DNA from 2 places in the Tepidimonas sp. HKU77 genome. Region 2 is predicted to be linked to the other one. Evidence: predicted binding sites of a transcription regulator. Region 2 holds the regulator's gene; the other holds the start of a gene.
The links. Region 2 encodes FNR, which switches genes on or off when oxygen is low (the NO sensors DNR and NnrR bind a similar motif). Its sites were predicted from a motif close to TTGATNNNNATCAA; they were not measured.
Positions count from the first base shown of each region.

Region 1: the regulator FNR is predicted to act here: its motif matches at 5,721-5,734, upstream of ACPP3B_RS06370 (TraR/DksA family transcriptional regulator).

Region 1 covers NZ_CP187300.1:1,323,830-1,331,809, forward strand. The annotation lists gene recQ (DNA helicase RecQ) at 1-1,230, shown strand, start outside; gene ACPP3B_RS06345 (ChaN family lipoprotein) at 1,235-2,116, opposite strand; gene ACPP3B_RS06350 (Dps family protein) at 2,207-2,716, shown strand; gene ACPP3B_RS06355 (BTH_I0359 family protein) at 2,783-3,073, opposite strand; gene ACPP3B_RS06360 (DUF3108 domain-containing protein) at 3,176-4,300, opposite strand; gene ACPP3B_RS06365 (fumarylacetoacetate hydrolase family protein) at 4,347-5,285, shown strand; gene ACPP3B_RS06370 (TraR/DksA family transcriptional regulator) at 5,246-5,629, opposite strand; gene ACPP3B_RS06375 (PhaM family polyhydroxyalkanoate granule multifunctional regulatory protein) at 5,835-6,506, shown strand; gene ACPP3B_RS06380 (FIST signal transduction protein) at 6,503-7,834, shown strand; gene ACPP3B_RS06385 (DnaJ C-terminal domain-containing protein) at 7,908-7,980, shown strand, end outside.
Region 2 covers NZ_CP187300.1:565,767-573,746, reverse strand. The annotation lists gene ccoN (cytochrome-c oxidase, cbb3-type subunit I) at 1-437, shown strand, start outside; gene ccoO (cytochrome-c oxidase, cbb3-type subunit II) at 457-1,152, shown strand; gene ACPP3B_RS02680 (cbb3-type cytochrome oxidase subunit 3) at 1,165-1,302, shown strand; gene ccoP (cytochrome-c oxidase, cbb3-type subunit III) at 1,325-2,230, shown strand; gene ccoG (cytochrome c oxidase accessory protein CcoG) at 2,316-3,734, shown strand; gene ACPP3B_RS02665 (nitrogen fixation protein FixH) at 3,801-4,094, shown strand; gene ACPP3B_RS02660 (hypothetical protein) at 4,130-4,453, shown strand; gene fnr (fumarate/nitrate reduction transcriptional regulator Fnr) at 4,428-5,150, opposite strand; gene hemN (oxygen-independent coproporphyrinogen III oxidase) at 5,361-6,755, shown strand; gene ACPP3B_RS02645 (sulfite exporter TauE/SafE family protein) at 6,799-7,470, shown strand; gene ACPP3B_RS02640 (DMT family transporter) at 7,439-7,980, opposite strand, start outside.

The DNA.
Region 1 (7,980 bases), 760 kb from region 2:
ATCGAACGCGAGCACGGCGGCCCGCACGGCCACGACAGCGGCATCGTCTACTGCGCGTCGCGGCGCAAGGTGGAAGACGTGGCCGCGCGCCTGCAGGCCGCAGGCCTGCGCGCCTTGCCCTACCACGCGGGCTTGGACAACGCCACGCGCCAGCGCCACCAAGACCGCTTTTTGCGCGAGGACGGCCTCATCATGGTGGCCACGATCGCCTTTGGCATGGGCATTGACAAGCCCGACGTGCGCTTCGTCGCGCACCTGGACCTCCCCAAAAACATCGAGGGCTACTACCAGGAGACGGGCCGCGCTGGCCGCGACGGCGAGCCCGCCGACGCCTGGATGGCCTACGGTCTGCAAGACGTGGTACAGCAGCGCCGCTTGATCGACGACAGCCCTGCTGACGAGGCGTTCAAACGCGTGCTACGCGCCAAGCTCGACGCGCTGCTGGCGCTGGCCGAGTCCACCGACTGCCGCCGCCAGCAGCTGCTGGCCTACTTTGGCGAGTCGAGCGCCCCATGCGGCAACTGCGACAACTGCCTGCAACCCCCACAGACCTGGGATGCGACCGAGCCCGCACGCAAGCTGCTGTCGTGCATCTACCGGCTGCAGCAGGCGGGTGCGGCGTTCGGCGCCGGACACCTCATCGACGTGCTGCGCGGCCAAGCCACCGACAAAGCGCGCCAGCACGGCCATACCGCGCTGTCCACGTTCGGCATCGGGCGCGAGCTGGACGAGACCCAGTGGCGCGCGCTGTTGCGCCAGCTCATCGCCGTGGGCGCGGTGCAGGTGGCAGGCGAGTTTCACACCCTGCACCTGACGCCGGCGGCGCGCCCGATCCTGCGCGGCGAGCAAAGGGTACGCCTGCGGGTGTCGACGGCGAGTGCCGGCGAGCGCCGCGCGCGCGACCGCGATGAGCGACGCCTGCGCGCCGTGGCCAGCGACGCCCGGCTGCCGCTGCAAAGCCGCGAGGTGCTGGCCGCCCTCAAGGCGTGGCGCGCGGCGGTCGCGCGCGAGCACGACCTGCCGGCCTACGTGATCTTTCACGATGCCACCCTGCGCGCGATCGCCGAGCGGCTGCCGCGTCACGCGCACGAGCTGCTCGATATCCCCGGCCTGGGCGACAAGAAGCGCGAGGCGTACGGCCGCGAGGTGCTGCGCGTGGTGGCCCAAACGCTACCGATCACCGACAAGGGCGCGTCTGCGCACCCGGTCGTCGACCTGATGGCGAAATGAGCATTCAGTTGCCGCTTCCCCGTAACACGGCGCAATGATCGACCGACGGCGTGGCCGGGGTGAGCCAGATGGCATCCACGCTGGCTTCGTGCGCGCTTTGGCGATGGTTGGCGCTGACCATGGCGACGGTCACGAGCACACCCGGTGCGTCGGCCGCCGCGCCGTGGCGCTGCAGGTGAACCGGCACGCCCCGGTCGCGTCGCACGTGCTGCTGTCCCGCCACCAGCACCGTCGTCTGGCCGACGCGCGAGCGCTCGCGCAGGGTGGTGGCCATGGCGTCGTCGCGCGCGAGCTGGATGCGCGCCATCGGCACCCATTGCGTCGGCGGCAGCTGCCCGCAGTGGCCCTCGTCGATGGCGCGCAGCAGCGCCTCTTGCGCCGGTGTGGGCAGCATTTGGTCCCAGTACGCCTCGCGCATCACCCGTGCGTGCTCGGTGCGGGGCAGGTTGCCGCCCCACACCGGTATGCCGGCGCGCACCGCGGCCATCACCATCGGCCCGTAGCGCTGCCAGGGCCATCCACTTTCGTTCCAGCGCAGGGCTTGCCGGACGGCCTCTTCCGTGCTGTCGGCCGCCAGCCCCTCCGTGCCATGGCCGCGCTCGGCCATCTCGATGACGAGCGCGTGCAGCCGCCCTTGCTCGGCCAGCGCCTGCACCACCCACGCATGCAGACGCTGGTGCATGTCGGCATCGTGCTGCTCGCCGAACAGCAGCCAGCGCGGCGTGCCCAGTGCCTCGAGCCGGGCTCGCAGCCAGCGTTGCGGCTGCTCGGGGTCGAGCACCGCGAACGGCTCGGGCGCGGCCATCGTCGGCGCGACGGCGCCCACTGCGCAACACGCGGCGGCTGCCATCAGCCAGGATCGGCGCGTCAGAGCGGGAGCATTCATACCCCATCATAGTCCGGGATGCCGATATGATGCAGCCACGCCGCCCCCGCGGCGCATCGCCTTTGTGGTTTTCGACCGGAGCAAACACCTATGGCCAAAAAAACCGCCCGTACCCCGAATCCCAGCCGCGCCCTCGACATCGGCATCGACGCGGCTGACCGCGCAGCCATTGCCGAAGGCCTCAGCCGCCTATTGGCCGATACCTACACGCTGTACCTGACCACGCACAATTTTCACTGGAACGTCACGGGGCCCATGTTCAATACGTTGCATGCCATGTTCATGCAGCAGTACACCGAACTGTGGAACGCGGTCGACCCGATTGCCGAGCGTATTCGCGCGCTGGGGCACATCGCGCCGGGCTCGTACGCCGAATTCGCGCGCCTGAGTTCCGTGCCGGACGCGCCGGCGCAGCCGCCCAAGGCGCTGGAGATGGTGCGCCTGCTGGTGCAAGGGCACGAAGCGGTGGCCCGCACGGCACGCAGCCTGTTTCCGCTGGTGGACAAAGCCCATGATGAACCCACGGCCGATTTGCTGACGCAACGGCTGGCGGTGCACGAGCAAACCGCCTGGATGCTGCGCAGTTTGCTGGAGGAGTAAGCGCCAACCGTTGCCGCTCGCCAGCGGCTGCCTGCGGATGGCAGCAGGGGCATCCCGCCCCTGTTTTTAGTGCACCACGACCGGCGTTTGCGCCAGCGACGCGTAGCGCTCCAGCGTGTCCTCGACTTCTTCCTGGGTGGGCGTGTTCTGTTGCCAGGCCTCGATCTGTTGCTGAAACAGCTCGGCCCAGGAGCCATCCAGGTACACCTCCTTGCCGGAGCGCTTGTCCACGATCTCGAACCCGTGGCGCGGCAGCACCGGCCGCGGGGTGTCACTGTCGGCCGCGCTCGCCACCTCCTGGGCGTTGGCCAGGATGTGGACCACCGCGAAACTGTCGGAGTTGTAGAGCATGTGCATGGCCACACTATCCTCGAAAGACGGAATCCCTGCAAGCAGCGGGTCCACTGGGGTGGGTGGTGTCCGCTGACGTACCGGATATCGGGTCGTGGCCGGCGTTTTTCAAGGGGATGCCGTGTGGCGCCATGCACGCAACTGTTGATCGACCCGGTCGCCATTGGCCTGCTGCAGCACGAGGCGCACCGGCAGGCCGGGCAGCGCTGGGCTGAACCACAGCTCGACGCCCAAGCCCCGCTCGGCGGTGCCCGTGGCGCTGCGACGCAGCCGCAGGGTGTCGAACTCGCCCGCAGGCAGCGCGAGGCGCTCGTGCTCGACGACTTCGAACGTCCAGGTCTCGACCTGGTTCGAGCCCACGACGGGAAGCGACCAGCGCTCGCCGGGCTGAGCACCGTCCACCCAGGGCCCGAGTTGGATGAATACCGATAGCCGATCCTGGGTACCGGCGGGCAGCCCGTCGAGCCGCGCGCCGTCATCCGACAAGGCGCTCGCCATGGCACCGCTGGCCGCCCACTCGAACGTCAGTCCGCGCGTGCGGCGGGCGCGGTCCTCGAAGCGCAGTGGCTGCAGGCCTTGGTGCGAGAGGGTGCCCACGCTGGATTGCGTGCGCGTGCCGACCAGAAACGCCCGTAACGTCAGTTCGGCGCGGTAGCGCTCACCGTCCCGCTGCCAGTCCAGCGTGGCTTGCGCGCGGTAGTTCAAGCCACGCGCTTCGCCGAGCACGTCGTAGTGCAGTTGGGCAGAGGGAGGCGGTTGCCACGCCGCGACCGTGTTGCCGGGGCTTGCTGGGCGCAGGGGTGCAGCCTCGGCTACCGTCAGCGCTTCGGGCGGCTGCGGTACTGCACCGGGGGCCTCGGCGACGCCGGGTGCCTCGGCGGGGGTGGAGGGGGGCTCGGCCAGCGCGGGGCTGGTGTTTGCCGTGCGCGACGGCAAGCCATCGTCGCGAGGCTGTGGGGGCGTTTGGGCAGCGGCCGGTGGGGTGCGTGGACGGGCGTCGGGGGGCCTCGGTGCAGGGGGCTTTGACTGGGGCTTTGACTCCAACGGGGCGGGGCGAGCCGACGGCGCCAGCAGCGCGGCGGCCACCACGGCCGCGCGTGCGCCATCGGGGCCGCGGCCCGCGGGGGACGCGGGCGGCCACAGCAGCGCCAGCGCCGCCGCATGCAACGCGACGACACCGGCCACGGCAGCGGCGATGCGCAGACGCGGCGCGAGCAAGACGCCGACCTTCATGGACGCGATACTAGCGCCTGCATCGCACATTCGGGAGAAGCCACCCATGAAGCTCGCCACCTATCGCGACGGCAGCCGCGACGGACAGTTGGTCGTCGTCTCGCGCGACGGCGCGCTGGCGCACTACGCCACCGGCATCGCCGACACGCTGCAGCAGGCGCTCGACGACTGGAATTTCATCGCGCCGCAGTTGCACGATCTGGCGGTCACGCTCGATCACGGCAAAGCGCGGCACGCGTTCGCGTTTGACCCGCGCCAGTGTGCGGCCCCCTTGCCGCGCGCCGTGGGCTGGTGGGCGCCCGAGCCCGACGGCGACGAGCCGCTGCCGTGGCGCAGCGATGCCCTCTGGGGGCCGGTGCAGCCGCTGCCGGCGGTAGCAGGGGTGGCCGACGTCGCCCCGACGCTGGCGGCCATTTGCGGCGATGTGGGGGCAGGGGTCGAGGCGTCGGCGGCGCTAGAGGGGGTGCGGCTGCTGGCGCTGGCCTGCCTGTGGCGCCACGGCTACGATGCCCCCGAGCGGCCCTGGGGCGTCAGCGTCGCGCCGTGCGTGGTCACGCCCGACGAGCTGGGGTCGGCGTGGCGCGACGGGCGGCTGGCGCTGAGCGTGATCACGGTCTGTCAAGGGCGCAAGCTCGGCATCGCGGACGGCGCCGACCAGCCCAACTCATTTGGGTCGTTGTTGGCCAACGCAGCGCGCTGGCGGGGGCTGGCAGCGGGGGTCGTGGTCGCGGGTGGGGTACTGCCCACCCCGTGTATCGAGGGCGATCCGCCCACGTGGCCGCGTGGTTACGCCTCGCTGGCGATGCGCCGGGCTGCCGAGGCGCGCGCCCTGGGCCACATCAGCACGCCCTGGTTGACGGCGGGCGACCGTGTCCAGATCGAAGCCCGCCTGCCCGACGGGCGTGAGCCCTTCGGCGCGATCGACGTGACGTGGCCCGCCGCCGGTCAGAGTGACGGCGTGGCCACGGGGTGGCTGCGCTCGTAGCGGGCCTGGCAATCCAGGCAGCGCAGGGCGGTGGGGGCGGCGTGCAGGCGTGCCGCGGGGATCTCGGCGCCACAATCGATGCACAGCCCGTACGTGCCCTGGCGAATGCGCTCCAGCGCGTCGTCGATGGCGCGCAGCTCGGCGGTTTCGCGCGCATCCAGCGCCTGCGCCAGATCGCGCTCGCCGTCGACCTGCGACCAGTCCCCGCTTTGGATGTCGTGGGGATCCGGGGCCGCCTCGGCGCGGCCGATCTTGCCGCCACGCTGGGCCCGAATCTGGGCGATCAGCTCGGTGCGCATCTGCTGCAGTTGCTGGGCGAAGGTGTCCGAGATGGGTTGGCTCATGGGATCCTGGTGTCTGATGTGTGGCCCCGCGGGCCGATGCTGGAATTGTGGCCACATTCCGCGCGCCGCACCAGTGGGGTTGGTGCAGGGTTTGATGCCGATCAAGCCGCTGCGGTGCTCGGGTGGGGTATCGCGGATGGGCGCCCTGTGGCATGCTACGGTAACCTTCACGCCAGTTGGCGCCCGCCGCGCCTGGGAGCCCGTCATGACCTCGCCCGATTTCAGCGCCTTGCACGCCGCGTTCGCTCCCTATGCCCGCTACGTTCCCGGGTTTGCCTTTTTGCAAGGCTTGGCCGGGCGTGACGCCGCGCCCGAGGCCCCGCCCGTGGCCCAGTGGGTCGCGCCCGTGTTCGACCCCGACGAGCTCGAGCGCCGTATTCGCGATTTGAAGGCCGTGCACTTTTGGCTCGAGCAAAACGCCCGCGCGCTGCAGGCCACGATCCAGGCGCTGGAAGTGCAGCGCATGACCCTGGCGACGCTCAAGGGCATGAATGTCAGTCTGGCCGAAATGGCGCAGGCCCTGGCGGGCGGCCCTGCAGTGGCGTCGGCCGCCACTGCCTCCGGCGCCGCGCAGACCCCCGACGCACCCTGCGGCGAGCCTTCCACCGCCGCGGCAGGGGCGCCCGCGCCCGCCGTGCCCGGCGTCGATCCCGTGCGCTGGTGGCGCGCGTTGACCGAGCAGTTTCAGGGCATCGCCGCGCAGGCCATGCAGGACATGGCCCAGCAGGCTGCCCCCGACCCGAGTCCGCCCGAGCCGCCGCCAGCCCCACCACCTGCGGCGCGCCCCAAGCGTGCCCGCCCCCCGGCCAGCGCCTCGGCGCCAGCGGCCTTGCGCCCGGCTTCTGCACGGGCTTCTTCACGGAGGTCCCGCTCGTGAAGCGATTCGTCTGTGCGCACGCCACCCACCCCCAGTGGCCGGTGGCGGCGGCGCTGGTGGTCACGCAGCTGCGGGCCCAGTTGGCGGCGCGGGCGTCGGCGGCACCCGCGGCCGGAGGTGGCGCTACCCACGGCGGCGACGCGGGTCACACCACCACGCCGCTGGCGTTGGTGTATCTGACCGACCACTACGCGGGCGCGGCCGCCGAGATCCTGGCGTATCTGGGCGCCGAGCTGCCCCAGGTGACCGATTGGGTGGGGGCGGTCGGCGTGGGCATTGGCGCCACGGGGGTCGAGTACTGGGACGAGCCGGCGCTGGTGGTGATGCTGTGCGACCTGGCACCGGGCCGCTACCGGGTGTTCAGCGGCGTCGCCCCCCTGGGCGCGACGCAGGGGCCGGAGGGTTTCGTGCCCCAAACCGCGCTGGTGCACGCCGACCCCACGGCGCCCGACCTGACCGAGCTGCTGCAGGAGCTGGCCGAGCGTACGCTGGGCCACTACCTGTTTGGTGGCTTGGTCGCCAGCCGGGCGGGTTCGGTGCAGATGGCGTGTGCGAGCCAGGGCGGCCTGGCCGGGCACGGGCGCGAGGCTGCGGTCGGCTTGTTTCGTGGCGGCTTCAGCGGCGTGGCCTTCGGCCCGGACGTGGGGATCGTCTCGCGCGTCACACAAGGCGTGCGCGCGGTCGGCCCCGCACACCGGGTGAGCGCCGCCCACGCCAATCGGGTCGAGTCGCTCGACGGCCAGCCAGCGCTGGATGTGGTGTTGCAAGACCTGGGTTTGTCACTGGACGATCTGACGGCCGTCATCGGCCGCCTGCGCCAGACGCTGGTGGGCCTGCAGGCGCCGGTCGCACGCCCCGCGTCGGCCGCCGCGCCGCTGACCGGTCGCGTGCCGCTGCGCCTGGGCGACGACGTGCTGGTGCGCCACCTGGTCGGCATCGATCCGCTGCGACGCGCGGTCGTGGTTGCCGACGAAGTGCCCACCGGCGCTCTGTTGACCCTGTGCGAGCGCCACGTGCAGGCGGCGCGGGCCGACTTGGTGCGCATCTGCGCCGAAATCCGCGACGAGCTCAGCCCCGAGGGGGACGACACGACCGACCCCACCCAGCGCATCGCCGGGGCCATCTACGTCAGTTGCAACGGGCGCGGCGGTGCCCACTTCGGTGGCCCCAGCGCGGAGTTGCAGATCGTGCGTCAAGCCTTGGGAGATGTGCCGCTGGCGGGCTTTTTCGCCGCTGGCGAGATCGCCCATCACCGTTTGTATGGCTATACCGGCGTGTTGACCGTGTTCGTGGCCGATGCGGCGGATCCCTCGGGCGCGGCTGGTTGAGGGTGGTGGTTGAAATCGCGGCCACCGCCCCTCATTTGCAACCGATCGAATCAACCAGGAAAGGGGTACGCGCGTGGATTTCAAGGATTACTACGCGGTGCTGGGGGTGGCGCGCGACGCCAGCGCCGACGACATCAAGAAAGCCT
Region 2 (7,980 bases):
AGACCGTCAACGCCCTGAGCCACTACACCGACTGGACCATCGGCCACGTGCACTCCGGTGCCCTGGGCTGGGTGGGCTTGGTGACCATGGGCTCGATGTACTACCTGATTCCGCGCCTGTTTGGGCAAAAGCAGATGTACAGCGTCAAGGCCATCGAGCTGCACTTCTGGGTCGCCACCATCGGCATCGTGCTCTACATCGCCGCCATGTGGATCGCCGGCGTCATGCAGGGCCTGATGTGGCGTGCCGTCAACCCCGATGGGTCGCTGACCTACACCTTCGTCGAGTCCGTCAAGGCCAGCTATCCGTTCTATGTGATCCGCTTGCTGGGTGGCGTGCTGTACCTGGCTGGCATGTTCGTGATGGCGTGGAACGTCTGGAAGACCGCCACGCAGGGCAAGATCGAGCCCGTGGCCATCCCCGCCCCGGCTCACTGATGGAGGAAAGGGAAACACCATGGCTGCACAAGACCACAAGCCCAGCGGTCACGAGCGCATCGAGACCAACAATTTCCTCATGATCGTCCTCATCACGCTGGTGGTATCGGTCGGGGGGTTGGTAGAGATCGTCCCGCTGTTTTTCCAGCACTCGACCACCAAGCCGATCGAGGGCGTCAAGCCCTACCCGGCGCTGCAACTGGCCGGGCGCGACATCTACGTGCGCGAGGGTTGCTATGTCTGCCATTCGCAGATGGTGCGTCCGTTCCATGCCGAGACGCTGCGCTATGGCCCGTACTCGGTCGCGGGTGAGTTCGTCTACGACCACCCGTTCCAGTGGGGCTCCAAGCGTACGGGTCCGGATCTGGCGCGCGTGGGCGGCCGCTACTCGGACGAGTGGCACCGGGTGCACCTGATCAACCCGCGCGACTTGGTGCCCGAGTCCAACATGCCCGCCTACCCGTGGCTGGAGCGCCGCACGGTGGACGCCGAGTCGCTGCCCGCCAAGATGCAGGCGCTGCGCAAGCTGGGCGTGCCCTACACGGATGAAGAGATCGCCAAGGCGGTCGAGGAGGTGCAGGGTAAGACCGAAATGGAGGCGCTGATTGCGTACCTGCAGGGATTGGGCACCGCGCGCTCGTGGGACAAGCTGGCCAAGCCCCAGGCAGCGCAGGCGGCACAGGCCGATGCGCCCAGCACCGTGACCCAGCAATGACGGAGGCCGACCATGGACGTCAATGACCTGCGCGTCATCGTCACGGTGCTGAGCCTCGTGACTTTCGTCGGCATCTGGGCATGGGCCTGGTCCAAGAAAAACCGGGCCCGGTTCGAGGAAGCGGCACGGCTGCCGTTCCAGGACGAGTGAGCCCTGACAGGAGAGCATCATCATGAGCGATTTCATCAGCGATTTCTGGCATCTCTTCGTGGCCGGGGTCACCCTCGTCAGCATCTTGGCGTGCGCCTTCTTCCTATGGGCGAGCGGCAAGACGCGGGTGATCGCCGCGGCCGACAACACCACCGGGCACGTCTGGGACGGCGACCTGCGCGAGATGAACAACCCCTTGCCGCGGTGGTGGGTGTACCTGTTCATCATCACGGTGCTGTTTGCATTGGGCTACGGCTTGCTGTACCCGATGTTCGGCCAGTGGCAAGGGGTGCTGAAGTGGTCGTCCCATGGTCAGTGGGAAGTGGAGCGCAACAAGGCGCTGGCAGCGGTGGAGCCGCTGTACGCCAAGTTTCGCGGCATGGACCCGAAGGACTTGGCCAAAGACCAGCAGGCCATGGCCGTGGGGGAGCGCCTGTACATGAACTACTGCGCGCAGTGCCACGGTTCGGATGCCCGCGGCAGTAAAGGCTTTCCCAATCTGACCGACGCCGACTGGCTGGGCGGTGACGGTAGCCCCGAGTACATCCACAAGACAATCGTCGAGGGCCGGCAGGGCATCATGCCGCCGATGGCTGCCGCCGTCGGCACGGCTGAGGATGTCCGCAACCTCGCTCACTACGTGTTGAGCCTCTCAGGTAGCCCACACGACAGCGTTCGTGCTTCGCAGGGGGCGGCCAAGTGGGGGGCGTGCGCGGCTTGCCACGGGGCAGATGGCAAGGGCATGCACGCGACCGGCGCGCCCAACCTGACCGACCAGATCTGGCTGCATGGCTGGGGAGAGGAGGCGATCGTCCGCGCGATCGAGAAGGGTATCAACAACGTGATGCCGGCGCAAAACGCGCTACTGACGCCGGACCAGATCCACGTGCTGACGGGCTACGTCTGGAAGCTGTCGAACGCGAACTGAGGTTTGTTCAAAGTCAAACCCTTGGGCATCCGGTCGGGGTACCATACTCCGACCGGTTTTTGTTTCGCCGGCACGAGGTGACTCCATGAACACGGCCGCCAACATTCCCAGCTCTGCCTCCACCGACGAAGCGGTGGAGATTTCCCTGTACGCTGCGCGCAAAAAGCTCTACCCGCGTTCGGTGACGGGTACGTTCGCTCGTTGGCGTTGGGTCTTCGTCTGGCTGACGCAGCTCGTCTTCTATGGGTTGCCCTGGCTGCAATGGGGGCAGCGGCAGGCGGTGCTGTTCGATCTGGAGGCGCGCCGGTTCTACATTTTCGGGCTCGTGCTGTATCCGCAGGATTTCATCTACCTGACGGGTATTTTGGTGGTGTCGGCGCTGTCGCTGTTCCTGTTTACCGCCATCGCCGGCCGGCTGTGGTGCGGTTACGCGTGTCCGCAGACGGTGTACACCGAGATTTACCTGTGGATGGAAAAGCTCTTCGAGGGTGACCGTTCGGCGCGCATGCGACTGGACCAAGAGCCCTGGAGCCTGCGTAAGCTGGCACGCAAGGGCGGCAAACAGATCGCATGGATTGTGTTCGGTCTCTGGACCGGGTTTACGTTTGCGGGTTATTTCACGCCCATCCGTGAGTTGGGCGCTGCCGTCCTCGAGTGGAACCTGGGTCCGTGGCAGACCTTCTGGATTTTCTTCTACGGTTTTGCCACTTACGGCAACGCGGGCTACATGCGCGAGCAGGTCTGCAAATACATGTGCCCGTATGCGCGCTTCCAGAGCGCCATGTTCGACAAGGACACGATGATCGTGACCTACGACGCCGAGCGCGGCGAGCCGCGCGGCGCGCGCAAGAAGTCGGCTGACCCGAAGGCGTTGGGATTAGGTGACTGCATTGACTGCACACTGTGCGTGCAGGTGTGCCCCACCGGCATCGACATCCGCAATGGTCTGCAGTACGAGTGCATCGGTTGCGGTGCCTGCGCCGACGTCTGCGACGAGGTGATGGAGAAGATGGGCTATCCCAAGGGGCTGGTCAAGTACTCGACCCAAAACGGCATGGCCAACCACTGGAGCCGCGCCCAGATGATCCGCCGGGCGTTTCGTCCGCGCGTCTTGATCTACAGTGCCATTTTGCTCACCATCGTGGCGGCGCTCGGTGTCAGTCTGTGGATGCGGGTACCGCTCAAGGTCGACGTCATCCGGGACCGTGGCGCGCTGGCCCGCATGGTCGAGATGGGCCGGATCGAAAACGTCTACCGCGTGCAGTTCATGAACGCGTCCGAGTCCGAGCGCGAGCTGCAGGTGGCGGTCGAGGGCTTGCCGGGGGTGACGCTCGCGTCGGATCCCGTCGTACATCTGCTGCCCACCGAGGTGCGCTCGGTGCCGGTACGTGTGCAGGTTCCCCCGGGGTTGCAGCCCGGCTCTCACCCCATCGTTATGACTTTCCGCACCGCCGACGGCTCGATCGCCGTGCGCGAGAAAACCACCTTCCTGATACCCCGATGACCCCCCAGGGTATTCGGGTTGATCCGTATCCCAAAGTACTCGCCAAAGGCCTACACTATGTCCACCATGTCTGGTACGCCCTCCGCGTCATCCGCCCCTTCCCGACCCTGGTACCGCGAGCCCATGGTCTGGATGGTCATCGGTGGCCCCTTGGTGGTCGTGATCGCGTCCATCGTGACGGTCACGATCGCCGTGCGCAATCCAGACCCCGTGCTGCCGCGCGAGGCGATGCCGGCGCCGGTCGCGGTCGCGCCGGAGCGCATGACGCCGGAGGAGCGCCTGCAGGCCGAAAAAGCGGTGCTGCCTGCCAACCAGGCGCGTAACCACGTCGTGTCCCCGACGTTGCCTAAAGACGATTGAGGCGGCGCGGGGCAACAACAAAGAGGAGACTGTCGATGCTGGCCCAACGCGTGATGTGGATTGCTTGGCCCGCTTTTTTGATGGCGGCTGTGATCGAAATGGTGGTGTTCGCCTTCGTCGATCCCCACGATCTGCACTGGGCGGGCGAATCGCTCGGTTGGTCGCGGCAGGCGGTCTACACGGTCGCGTTCTTCATTTTTTGGGCGCTGACCATGGCGTCGAGCGCGCTTACCACGCTGTTGTCGCTGTCGCCGTGGGAAATCAACCGCTGCCCGGTGCCGCCAGATCAGCGCCCGGCTGACTGCGCGCGCAACGCGCCGCTCAACTCCCCGCTTAATTCTCCTCGCGGCTCTGGTTGACAATGGCCGCGAGCGCGTCCGGGTCGAGGATGCGAACGTAGCGCTGCTTGACTTCGATGATGCCCTCGTCCTGAAAGCGCGAAAACGTACGACTGACCGTCTCGAGCTTCATTCCCAGGTAGCTGCCGATTTCCTCGCGCGTCATGCGCAACACCATCTCGGTGCGTGAAAAGCCGCGCGAATGCAGGCGCTGCACGAGGTTGAGCAAAAAAGCCGCCAGTCGTTCTTCGGCGCGCATGCTGCCCAGCAATAGCATGACGCCTTGATCGCGTACGATCTCGCGGCTCATGATGCGGTGTACGTGGTGCTGCAGCGTGCTGAACTCGCGCGAGAGCTGCTCGAGCTTGTCGAATGGCAGCACGCACACCTCGGCGTCTTCGAGCGCCACGGCCGAGCACGAGTGCTTGTCCTGCACGATGCCATCGAGCCCCAGGATTTCGCCCGCCATTTGAAACCCGGTGACCTGATCGCGGCCGTCCGCCGTCGTGACCACGGTCTTGAAAAATCCGGATCGTACCGCGTACAGCGACGTGAAGCCGTCGCCCGCGGCAAACAGGGTCCCGCCCCGCCGCACCCGGCGACGCGTGCTGATCAGGTTGTCGAGCTGCTCCATCTCGTCCGGCTTGAGGCCGACCGGGATGCAGAGCTCGCGCAGGTTGCAGCTGGAGCAGGCGACCTTGATGCTGTGCAGATCCATGAGGCGATGGGGGCCGGTGTGAGGCAGAGGTGGGTGAAACGAGGCGCAGACTCGCCATGAACGATATGCGCCCGATCATAACAACCCGATGCGCGTGCCGCCCCGTGCGGTGGGCCCATGCCCTGCAGGGTTTTGGGGAACGTCGCTCCCGCAGGGGGTTTGACTCACGTCAACCCACGCAAGGCTACGCTGGTGCACAGTTCGTCGCCTATGGAGCTGCCCGCCGTGAAACACGTCATCGACGAAGATCTGCTGCGCCGGTTCGACATTCCGGGCCCGCGCTACACGTCCTACCCGACGGCGGACCGGTTTGTCGAAGCGTTTACCGAGCGTGACTACGTGCAAGCCCTGCAACAGCGGCGAGCGGGGTCGCTGGCGCTGCCGCTGTCGGTGTATGTACACATCCCGTTTTGCGAGTCGCTGTGCTACTACTGCGCATGCAACAAGGTGGTGACCAAGCACCACGAACGCGCGGCGGAGTACCTGCGCTACCTGTCGCGCGAGCTGGAATTGCAGACCGAACACGTCGGGCGCGGGCACCGCGTGACGCAGCTGCACCTTGGGGGGGGCACGCCGACCTTCCTCAGCGACGCGGAGTTGTCCGACCTGATGGCGATGATCCGGCGCCACTTCGAACTCGTCCCTGGGGGCGAGTATTCGATCGAGGTCGACCCCCGCACGGTGACCGCGCAGCGCTTGGCCCATCTGCACCAACTGGGGTTCAACCGCCTGAGTTTTGGCGTGCAGGACTTCGATGGCGCGGTGCAGCGGGCGGTGCACCGGATTCAGCCGGCCGAGCAGGTGTTCGCCCTCGTGGCCGCGGCGCGCGAGATCGGCTTTGAGTCGGTCAACGTCGACCTCATTTACGGACTGCCTCAGCAGACCCCAGAGTCGTTTCGGCGCACGCTCGAGCTCGTCGAGCGCCTGCGGCCGGATCGCATCGCGCTCTACGCTTATGCGCATCTGCCGGCGCGCTTCAAGCCGCAGCGGCGCATCCACGCGGCGGAGTTGCCCAGTCCGGCGGACAAGTTGGCCATGTTGTCGCTGTCGCTCGACCATCTGAGTGCCGTGGGTTATGTGTACGTGGGCATGGACCATTTTGCGTTGCCCAACGATGCGCTGGCGGTGGCCAAGCGGCAGGGGCGGCTGCACCGCAACTTTCAGGGCTACAGCACGCAGCCCGATTGCGACCTGATCGCGCTGGGGGTATCGGCCATTGGCCGCATCGGCGCCACCTACAGCCAAAATGCCAAGACGCTGGAGGAGTACTACGACGCGCTCGACCAAGGGCGGCTGCCCATCGTGCGCGGGCTGGCGCTGACGCGCGAGGATCTGTTGCGCCGCAGTGTGATCATGGCCATCATGTGCCAGGGGTTGGTCGATTTCGAGTCGATCAATCTGGCGCACCTGATCGATTTTCGCCAGCACTTCGCGCGCGAGCTGGAGCAGCTGCGCGCGTTCGAGCGCGATGGGCTGGTACGCATCGGCGATGCCCACATCGAAGTGACGCCCACGGGCTGGTATTTGGTGCGCGCCGTCGCCATGGTGTTCGACCGCTACTTGCAGGTCGATCAAGACCGGGCGCGGTTTTCCAAGATCATTTGAGGTGCTACCGGCAGGCCCAGCCGCGGGCTGTTAGCATCGTGCCATGCTGACCTCGATGACGCTGTCGGCCCTGGTGATGGGGCTGGTCGGCGGCCCGCACTGCGTGACCATGTGTGGTGCCGCCTGCGCGGGTATTGCCCGTGCCGCTGGCCCGCACCCGCAGCGGGCGCTGTGGACGTGGCAGTTCAGCCGGCTGGCCGGCTATGCGCTGCTGGGGGCGTTGGCGGGCGGCACGGTACAGGGCATGGGCTGGCTGGGGCAGCAGACCGCGGTGCTGCGGCCGGTGTGGACCATGATGCACGTGGCGGCGTTCGTGCTCGGGCTGGTGCTGCTGTGGCAGGCGCGGCAGCCGGCCTTTCTGGATGGCTGGGCGCAGGCCGTCTGGCGGCGGGTGCGCCCGGTCATGGCCCGCTTGGGCGCGCGCGCGCCCGTGGCGCTCGGGCTCGGCTGGGCGTTGATGCCCTGTGGGCTGCTCTACTCGGCGCTGCTGGTGGCGTCGTTGTCGGCGTCGGCGTTATCGGGCGCTGCCATCATGGCCGCGTTTGCCATCGGGACCATGGTGTCGCTGGCGGCAGGGCCGTGGCTGTTGCTGCGGCTGGCGCAGGCGCGCTCCGGTGGCTGGGGCATCCGCTTGGCCGGGCTGGCGCTGGCGGCCACGTCCGGCTGGGCGTTGTGGATGGGCATCACCCAGCCGACGGGTCTGTGGTGCGCGTAGGCGTGCGCCCGGGCAGGGTCGCCACCACCAGCCCCACCAGCGCCACGCCAAACGCCAGCCACTGCAGCGGCGTTAGCCGCTCGCCCATGAACAGCACACCGATCGTGGCCGCGCTGATGGGCAGCATCACGGTGAACACCCCAGCCCGGGCGGCGGGTACGTGCCGCAGGCCCGTCATCCACAGCCACACCGTCCAGACGCTGGCGGCCAGGCCATAAAACAGCAGCAGCGCCCACAGGCCCAGCGACAGCAGCGCCCAGCCGTCGAAGCGTAGCGCGGCCCACAGGCCCAGCGGCGTCATGAGCGCCAGGCCCCACAGGTTGATGATCGCCGCGATGCGCCGCGCGCCCAGTTGACCGGTCAGCCGCTTGCCGATGACGACGTAGGCGGCCTCACACACGACAGCGGCAAAGACCAGTGCGTTGCCCCACAGTGGCAGCGGCATGCCCAGCCACGTGCCGTGCGCCGCGGCGGCGCCGGGGGCGGCCTTGTCGAGCGAAAACAGCCCGA